3 regions of the Rahnella aquatilis CIP 78.65 genome follow, and region 2 is predicted to be linked to each of the others. Evidence: predicted binding sites of a transcription regulator. Region 2 holds the regulator's gene; each other region holds the start of a gene.
The links. The regulator Fur, encoded in region 2, represses iron uptake genes when iron is present. The targets are predictions, from matches to a motif close to ATAATAATGAGAACNACTATCAA.
Positions count from the first base shown of each region.

Region 1: RAHAQ2_RS05765 (Nramp family divalent metal transporter) is a predicted target of Fur. The motif match lies at 1,384-1,406, and genes of this name have one in related genera.
Region 3: exbB (tol-pal system-associated acyl-CoA thioesterase) is a predicted target of Fur. The motif match lies at 1,818-1,840, and genes of this name have one in related genera.

Region 1 is NC_016818.1:1,240,482-1,243,766, forward strand. It holds gene RAHAQ2_RS05760 (NupC/NupG family nucleoside CNT transporter) at 1-1,031, opposite strand, end outside; gene RAHAQ2_RS05765 (Nramp family divalent metal transporter) at 1,448-2,677, shown strand; gene RAHAQ2_RS05770 (DUF2502 domain-containing protein) at 2,752-3,186, opposite strand.
Region 2 is NC_016818.1:3,425,475-3,428,759, reverse strand. It holds gene chiP (chitoporin ChiP) at 1-1,133, shown strand, start outside; gene RAHAQ2_RS15510 (ChiQ/YbfN family lipoprotein) at 1,147-1,482, shown strand; gene fur (ferric iron uptake transcriptional regulator) at 1,622-2,077, opposite strand; gene fldA (flavodoxin FldA) at 2,390-2,917, opposite strand.
Region 3 is NC_016818.1:710,240-713,524, reverse strand. It holds gene garD (galactarate dehydratase) at 1-289, shown strand, start outside; gene exbD (TonB system transport protein ExbD) at 362-796, opposite strand; gene exbB (tol-pal system-associated acyl-CoA thioesterase) at 806-1,723, opposite strand; gene RAHAQ2_RS03220 (TRAP transporter substrate-binding protein) at 2,246-3,223, shown strand; gene RAHAQ2_RS03215 (TRAP transporter small permease) at 3,280-3,285, shown strand, end outside.

The DNA of each region.
Region 1 (3,285 bases), 2.2 Mb from region 2:
AAAGACACCAGGAACACGGACAGGATGCCCACGCCACGAGGTGACAGTTCAGTGGCCACTTTCTGCAGATCCAACATCGCAACGAATTCATTGGAAACCAGTTTGGTCGCCATGATGCTGCCTACCTGCAGGGCTTCGTGACTTGGCACACCCATCATCCATGCGAATGGATAGAAGACATAACCCAGCACGCCCTGGAAAGTAATACCGAATACCACGTCGAACAACGCATTCAGGCAGGAAATCAGTGCGATGAAACCAATCAACATGGCTGCAACGATGATAGCCACTTTGAAGCCTGCCAGGATGTATTCACCCAGCATTTCAAAGAAGCTCTGACCCTGATGCGTATTACCGATTTGCAGGTCTTCTTCTGAATCAACTTTATAAGGGTTGATCAACGACAGCACGATGAAGGTACTGAACATGTTGAGCACCAGCGCAGCAACAACAAAGCGCGGTTCCAGCATGGTCATGTACGCACCCACAATCGACATAGAAACCGTCGACATCGCGGTGGCTGCCATGGTGTACATGCGTTTTTCAGACATTTTGCTCAGAATATCTTTATACGCGATAAAGTTTTCTGACTGACCCAAAATCAGGGAGCTGATGGCGTTGAAAGATTCCAGTTTTCCCATGCCATTAATTTTCGACAGAACCGTACCGATAATACGGATGACGAAAGGCAGTACACGAATGTGTTGTAAAATACCGATCAATGCAGAAATAAACACGATCGGACACAAGACTTTCAAGAAGAAGAACGCTAATCCTTTATCGCTCATGCCTCCAAATACGAAGCCGGTCCCTTCCGCAGCGAATCCTAATAATTTCTCAAACAAGTCTGAGAAGCCTTTCACAAAACCTAAACCAACAGAAGAATTCAGGAAGAAATAGGCTAACAAGACTTCGATGACCAACAGCTGAACGATGAAGCGTAAACGGATATTTTTCCGGTCACGGCTCACCAGTAAAGCGAGTGCAGCGACAACGGCCAACGCTAATACAAAGTGCAATATTCGGGACATGGGTGCTCCAAATTAGAGGCAGGCTATATTTCGACGGTCATTTTATGTAACGCGTACATTTAAAACGTGAAGTCGATTGCAAATATAGAAATTACAGGGACGAATTGCAACAAATCACGGCCCATCACACAAAAAATCAAGATGTTAATAAAACTAAGCACAATTAGCATTCCTGTGCTAGTTTTATCATCTGCCGTAATGCGTTCTGAATCTGGCCCGTTAATGTCTGTTTTAGGAAAGTATGATGCGTCTGTCTTTCTGAAGTCGGGTGAGCGAATCACCTTTGCGTTGTTACCTGCCCGCTTACCGCTGCTGCCTATCAGAGTAATCACTCAGAACATTCTAAATGCACTTGATAATCATTATCAATTGGATATGATTGATGTAAGCGTAATAATTGTAAGGGTTAACTCACTATGCTCAACAGCCGGGCCGAATCCACAGGCCGCGCGTCCAGAAAGATGAAGCTTTCACTGATGGGACCGGCCTTCATTGCCGCCATCGGTTATATCGATCCGGGCAACTTTGCGACGAACATTCAGGCCGGTGCCTCTTATGGCTATCAGTTGCTGTGGGTGGTGGTATGGGCCAACGTGATGGCGATGTTGATCCAGTTGTTGTCTGCCAAACTCGGTATCGCCACCGGCAAAAACCTGGCCGAACATATCCGCGATCGTTTCCCGCGCCCGGCCGTCTGGGCCTACTGGGTACAGGCAGAAATTATCGCCATGGCCACCGATCTGGCCGAATTTATTGGTGCCGCCATTGGCTTCAAATTGCTTCTCGGCGTATCGCTGCTACAAGGCGCGGTGCTCACCGGGATTGCCACCTTTATTATCCTCGCGCTGCAAAAACGCGGGCAAAAACCGCTGGAACTGGTGATCGCCGGTTTACTCCTTTTTGTCGCGGCGGCTTATATCGTTGAGTTGTTCTTCTCGCAGCCGAGCATGATTGCGCTGGGTAAAGGCATGCTGATCCCTGCGTTGCCGACCGCCGATTCGGTATATCTGGCCGCCGGTGTGCTCGGTGCGACCATTATGCCGCACGTCATTTATCTGCATTCCTCGCTGACTCAGCGGGGCGGCAAGGCCTCTAAAGCACAGCGCTATTCAGCCACCAAGCTGGATGTCGGTATTGCTATGACCATTGCCGGTTTCGTAAATCTGGCGATGATGGCGACGGCAGCGGCGGCATTCCATTTCAGCGGACACAGCGGGATAAGCGAGCTGGATGAAGCCTATCTGACGCTGCAACCGTTGCTGGGTCATGCCGCTGCGACTACCTTTGGTCTGAGTCTGGTGGCCGCCGGTTTATCTTCAACAGTGGTCGGTACGCTGGCCGGGCAGGTGGTGATGCAGGGGTTCGTGAAATTCTACATTCCGCTGTGGGTTCGCCGTACGGTGACTATGATGCCGTCTTTTATTGTGATCCTGATGGGATTAGATGCCACACGCATTCTGGTGATGAGCCAGGTCTTGTTGAGCTTCGGGATTGCGCTGGCGTTGCTGCCGCTGCTGGCTTTTACCGGTAACCGCAGCCTGATGGGCGATATGGTGAATACTAGAACCGTGCAGTGGGCCGGGAGGATCATCGTGCTGATCGTCGTCAGCCTTAACCTTTATCTGCTGATCGGTATGTTGAAATAACGCCTGCGCAGTGACAGGCAAACAAAAACGGGACAGTTTGCGCTGTCCCGTTTTTGTTTGTTTTATTCAGCTGATTAATGGCGGTGGTCGCCATGTCCGCCGCCCCGGTGATCATCATGACCGTGCCCCCGGTCATGTCCCCGACCCCGATCCGGCCCGCGGCCGTGATCATAATGCGCACGCCCGTGGTCGCTGTAATAATAACGCGGCGGTGGCATCGGACGACGTGGCGGATGGCGTTCGTTCCACCAGCCATGATCGCGCCAGCGATAACCATCCCAGTAATAGCCGCGCGGGCTGCGTGCACCATAGTGGTGACCCCGATAGCCGTTCCACCAGCTTGGGTTACGCCAGTCATAGCCGTCCCAGTAATAACCCCGCCTGTCGCGGTCACCGATATTGATAGAAAGGCCCGGCGTATTCAGGCTGAAACTGCTGGCCTGCACGGTGGGTACCGCCGCAGGGAGCAGGGCAAAGAACAATGTTGCGAAAAGTACCGGTTTTAACATGAGTGGCCCCAGAATCCTTATAATTTATGCTGACAGTTATAAGGGGAAGAGGGCCGTCATTCTATTGCTTACAATCCTGTTTTGAATGATTTACGCGCC
Region 2 (3,285 bases):
TTGGTGTTGATATCGCGGCCTTTACGGCGATTGAAATGGCCGAGAGCAGCGAGAGCGGACATCCCAACGAAATCGCTTTTTCCAACAGCAACCGCGCTTACGACGAAGATTACTCGGGTGATAAAAGCGGGGTCAGCCTTTATAAGGCCGCCGGTAAATTCAAATACGGCGGATTCTGGGGGCACGCGGGCTATATTCAGCCTACCGGACAGACACTGATCGCGCCGCACTGGAGCTTTATGCCGGGTACCTATCGCGGTGCAGAAGCCGGTTATAAACACGATTTCGGTGAGCCGGGTGAGCTGAGTTTCTCCTATATGTGGGCTGACGAATATAAATCGCCGTGGCATCTGGAAATGGATGATTTCCGCCAGAATGACCAGAAAACCGGCGTTTCTTATATTCACTCGCTCGGGGCAAAATATGATTTTAAAAATGACTTCGTGCTGGAAGGCGCATTTGGCCAGGCGGAAAGTTATGTCGATCAGTATTTTGCTAAAGCCTCGTACAAAATGGATCTGCTGGGCAATCCGCTGACCACCAGCTATCAGTTCTATGGCGCAGAAGACCGTATCAGTGATAAGAACGATCCGAACAGTTTGTACGATGGTCTGGCATGGTTGCAGGCGCTGACCTTCGGCTATACCACCGGTCAGTTTAACTGGCGACTGGAAGGGACAATGGTCAAAGCGGAAGGGAATCAGGGTTACTTCCTGCAGCGCATGACCCCGACTTATTCTTCCTCAAATGGCCGTCTTGATGTGTGGTGGGACAACCGCTCGGACTTCAACGCCAACGGGGAAAAAGCACTGTATGCAGGCGTATTGTATGACCTGGCGAAATGGGATTTACCGGGTTTGGCATTCGGTGGCTCATATGTTTATGCGTGGGATGCCAAACCGAGTACCAACGCTGCTTACGACCAGAGCCAGCGCCTGAAAGAAAGCGCCTGGAGCCTGGATGCGCTGTACACCCTTCAGGAAGGTCGCGCGAAAGGTACGTTATTCAAACTGCATTACACCCAGTACGACAACCATTCGGATATTCCGAGCTGGGGCGGCGGGTACGGCAATATCTTCCAGGATGAAAAAGACGTGAAATTCATCGTTATCGCTCCATTCACTATTTTCTGAGGTCGCTATGTCGATGAATAAATTACTGATGATCGTGGTTTCGGCTGTTCTGCTGGCCGGTTGTGCGCCAACCACCGATCAGGTACAAATATCCCAAACGCGGGAAGATTATCGTACCTGTATCAATACGTCGGAAGGTAATCCGGACAAACTGGCTTCCTGTCAGGTGTTACTGAATAAACTGAAACAGGAAAAGGCCCACCAGCAATTTGCGGAACAGGAAACGGTGCGTGTGGTGGATTACCAGCGCTGTCTGACGGCGCGTAAAACCGGTAATGGTCAGGCGTATGCAGCAGATTGCGGAAAGATATGGCAGGAAATCAGCGCCAATAATTCTCCGCAACCGTGAATCAAACAGGCATCAATCAAACCCCGGCTGCCGGGGTTTTTTATGTCTGCTGTCAGCGCAAAATCCACGCATAAAAAAACCGCTTTTCAGCGGTTAATTAATTCAGAGCCTGTGCGGCAACGAGGTTGCCCTGTGCATATTAATGCGCAGGTTTATCGTTGTGCAAAGATTCATCTTCGCGGCAATCGCCTGCTTCACAGTGGCCGTACAGGTACAAACTGTGGTTGGTGAGCTTGATACCGTGTTTTTTAGCAATCTCACGCTGACGGCCTTCAATGTACTCGTCACGGAATTCGATCACACGTCCGCAATCGAGGCAGATCAGGTGATCGTGGTGATGTTGCTGAGTCAGTTCGAATACGGACTTGCCGCCTTCGAAATTATGACGCGTAACGATACCGGCATCGTCGAACTGGTTCAGGACACGGTAGACCGTCGCCAGACCGATTTCTTCACCCATATCAATCAGTTGCTTGTAAAGATCTTCCGCACTAACGTGATGACCTTCCGGCGCTTGCAGCACTTCCAGGATTTTGAGGCGCGGAAGCGTGACTTTTAAGCCAGCTTTCTTCAGTGCGGTGTTGTTGTCAGTCATGCGGATTCAGTCCTGTTACTATGTGCTAATCAAGTTGAGGCATGCAGCCTGTGGCATCGGCGGCACAAAATTATTCGTTTAATCTCTTCGTTTAACGCAATGTGCCAATTCTCGTCAACGACAGCCTGTTAATAAAGATCACAAATTGCCGGTCACATTTGGAATGCAACGACTTGATCAATAGAAAAAACAGAGGAACTCAGTGTACCTTGATATGACCGAAAGTTACAATTTTGTAGCAGTTAAATTGTTAATTTCAGTAATAGTTTGGCCCTTCAATTGTAGAATAAATCCTCAGGGCCAACAGGGTTTTTAGCCAATAATTTCAGAAAGGCTGAGTTCTTCTGTGATCTGCTTCACCCAGGCATCAACGCGTTCGCTGGTCAGTTCCGGCTGACGATCTTCGTCAATTGCCAGTCCGATGAAGTGCTTATCATCAGCCAGGCCTTTAGAGGCTTCGAAGTGGTAACCTTCGGTAGGCCAGTGTCCGACAATCACTGCGCCGCGTGGTTCAATGATATCGCGCACGGTGCCCAGCGCGTCGCAGAAATATTCGGCGTAGTCTTCCTGATCACCGCAGCCAAACAGTGCAACCAGCTTACCTTCGAAATCTATCTCTTCCAGCGTTGGGAAAAAGTCGTCCCAGTCACACTGCGCTTCACCGTAATACCAGGTTGGAATACCGATTAGCAAAATATCGAATTTTTCCAGATCCTCTTTGCTGCTCTTCGCAATGTCATGCACCTCTGCAACATCTTTACCCAATTGCTTCTGGATCATTTTTGCGATGTTTTCGGTGTTACCTGTATCGGATCCAAAGAAGATACCTACAACGGCCATAAGATTACCTAACCTCTTGTTCTCAATGAAGTGCTCTGCAACGCAGGCAATAATAATGCAGATGATAGCAAACTCGTGCGGCGGAGAATATGTTTCTGCCCGCCTTCTTAACTGGGAAATAAGTTTATCGGGCAATATTTTTAAGTGTTATCGCCTTTGTGTGCTTTGACGTGTGACGAATTAACCACAGGTTTTATAGGGTCAACGCAAATTTGAGAAATAAGTCGTCACAATACTAAATTTCGAGAATATTCCGCCGATAGATGATGCGGGAGCAATCTCAACATAATAAAGAAATCGATGCCCGGAGAGGTGTTCAAACATGTCCTGGGGCACTTGCCTGCGGGTTACCTGTCTTGATTCTCCGC
Region 3 (3,285 bases), 2.1 Mb from region 2:
TTCCGGTATTACCGTTCAGGTATTCACCACCGGGCGCGGTACGCCATACGGCCTGCTGGCCGTGCCGGTGATTAAAATGGCAACGCGCACCACACTGGCAAACCGCTGGCACGACCTGATGGATATCAATGCCGGGACAATTGCGACCGGTGATGCCACTATCGAGGATGTGGGCTGGGAACTGTTCCACTTCATTCTGGACATCGCCAGCGGCCGCAAGAAAACCTGGTCAGACACCTGGGGCATTCACAATGCGCTGGCGGTGTTTAACCCGGCACCGGTGACCTGAGTGACCCATCTTCAGATAAACGAAAGGCCAGCAAATGCTGGCCTTTTTTGTGCGTCTGATTTGATTCACAACTTACTGCGCCGCCGTGGCACCGGTTTGTTCTGCGCCGACCAGCCCGACTTTCAGGTAACCGGCTTTACGCAGGTTATCCATCACACTCATCAGCGTTTCGTAATCAACACTCTTATCCGCACGGAAGAAAATCGTACTCTGTTTATTGCCCTGAGTACGCTCATCCAGCATGGCGGTCAGATTACTGCCGTTCACGGGTGTGTCGCCGAGAAACAGTTGCTTGTCCGCTTTTACCGACAGGAAAATCGGTTTCTCCGGACGCGGCTGCTGTTTCGCCGTCGAAGCCGGTAAATCCACCCGCACATCCACGGTGGCCAGCGGTGCCGCCACCATAAAGATAATCAGCAATACCAGCATGACGTCGATAAAAGGCGTGACGTTGATGTCATGCATTTCACCACTTTCGTCGATATCGTCGTTTAACCGAATAGCCATAATCTGTTCTTACCCTACGCGTAACTGACCTGTCTGACCGCGTGGCGCATTGCCTTCGCTGGCAGCCAGATCCAAATCACGGCCCTGTAACAGGATAATCTGCGCCGCCACATCGCCTACCTGATGACGGTAAGAGGTAATGGTACGGGCGAAAATGTTGTAGATCACCACCGCAGGAATGGCCGCAACCAGCCCCACCGCCGTCGCCAGTAAGGCTTCGGCGATACCCGGTGCGACGACTGCCAGATTGGTGGTCTGCGTCTGTGCGATACCGATGAAGCTGTTCATGATGCCCCATACGGTACCGAACAGGCCGACGAACGGCGAAATAGCCCCGATGGTCGCCAGAATACCGTTACCACGGCCCATGTAACGGCCAGCGGCGCTGACGCGGCGCTCAAGGCGGAAACCGGTACGTTCTTTAATGCCGTTGTTGTCCGTTGATCCGGCAGACAGTTCCAGCTCGTTCTGCGCATCGCGGATCATCTGCGCGCTGATGCTGCTGGCGGCAAAACTTTCAGCCTGCTCGGCGGCTTCGTCCAGAGTACGAACGGAAGACAACGCATCAAATTCACGGCGCATACGACGTTTACCCGTGAAGACTTCTGCACCCTTGCTGAATAACAATGCCCAGGTGACCACAGAAGCCAGCAGCAGACCGATCATGACGGTCTTCACCACCACATCAGCGTGATGATACATGCCCATAACAGACAAATCGGTTGGAATGACAGGTGCCGTCTCTGTTGGCGCGGGTTGCATCACCGGAGCACGCGTGGCGTCGCCGGTCGCCGGTGCAGCCGGTGCCGGTTGGGTTGCAGCAGAACTGACGGCTTGTCCAGCCGGCGTCGCAGGTGCAGCCATCGCGTTGCCGCTCAGACCAGCAACCAACATTAACGACATCAGTAATGAGGTCGCCTCTTTCATCTTATTGCGAGCCGTTTTCACGCGTCGCCTCCAGCCAGAATCAGTATGTAAAAGGAATGAATAACGCCGAATGATATCAAAAAAAAAGCCCTAATTGATAGTCGTTCTCATTATTATTTACATTGTCACGCCTGGCGGCCAGCGTGTCATTGACAGATGACAAGGTTTTTCCTGTTTGTACAAGGGTTGAACAATTTAACCTGCGTCACACTTTCAAAAAAAATTACGCAGTAAATCAATCATCTGAATATCATTACTCAAGTCAAAACAACGTTTTAAATATTAAGCAACAGCTTTTTACATTTGTTGCTAGTTTGTGATAACGCTCAAATACCGCACAACGAAAAATAAGGTAATGTGCTTCCACTGGTGAAAACCGCACACCGGCGCGTCATGTATCCCTATCATTTAAAAGCTTATTTAGACATTTTTCAAAATGAATCGGCAACGCCTCTGCGCCCGTCCAGTTCGATACTTGTTCACATTTATCTTTCTCTTACCGAGTACCCTGGAGACAAACTGATGAAAATGCAAAAAGCACTTCTCAGCCTTTGCCTGAGTTCCGCGACCCTTTTATTTACACATGGCGTGTCAGCACAGACGCTGAAAGCCGCTGACGTACATCCGCAAGGCTATCCCAACGTCGTCGCCGTTCAGCACATGGGCGAAAAACTGCAAAAACAAACGGACGGACGCCTCGAAATTAAAACGTTTCCGGGCGGCGTGCTGGGGGATGAAAAGCAGGAAATTGAACAGGCGCAGCTCGGTGCGCTGGATATCATCCGTGTGTCGATGACGCCGGTTGCTTCGATTCTGCCGGAAATTAATGTGTTCACCCTGCCCTATATTTTCCGTGACGAAGACCATATGCACAAAGTGCTCGACGGTCAGATCGGTAAAGAAATCGGCGATAAAATCACCAGCAACCCGAATTCGCGGCTGGTCTTTCTCGGCTGGATGGATGGCGGCACGCGTAACCTGATCACCAAAAAACCGGTGGTGAAACCGGAAGATTTGCACGGCATGAAAATCCGCGTACAGGGCAGCCCGATTGCGCTGGCAACGCTGAAAGCGATGGGTGCAAACCCGGTGGCAATGGGTGTCAGTGAAGTATTCAGCGGCATGCAGACCGGCGTCATTGATGGCACCGAAAACAACCCGCCGACATTTGTCGCCCACAACTATCTGCCGGTGGTGAAAAACTACACCTACAGCCGCCATTTCATTATCCCGGAGTTGTTCCTGTATTCAAAAGTGAAATGGGACAAACTGAAACCGGAAGACCAGCAGTTAATCCTCAAACTGGCGAAAGAAGCGCAGGATGAACAACGCGAACTGTGGAAAGCCTATAACGAGAAAGCCCTCGCCACCATGAAAGCAGGCGGCGTGCAATTCTATGAGATTGACCCTGCGACGTATGTCAAAGCCACGCAATCCGTGCGCGATGAATTCGGCAAAGACCATCAGGATCTGATGCAGCAAATTGCTGATGTTAAATAAACCCTGACACCGGCAGCCTGCGGGCTGCCTCTTTCTGATCACTCGCCGGGGGATTTATGGTT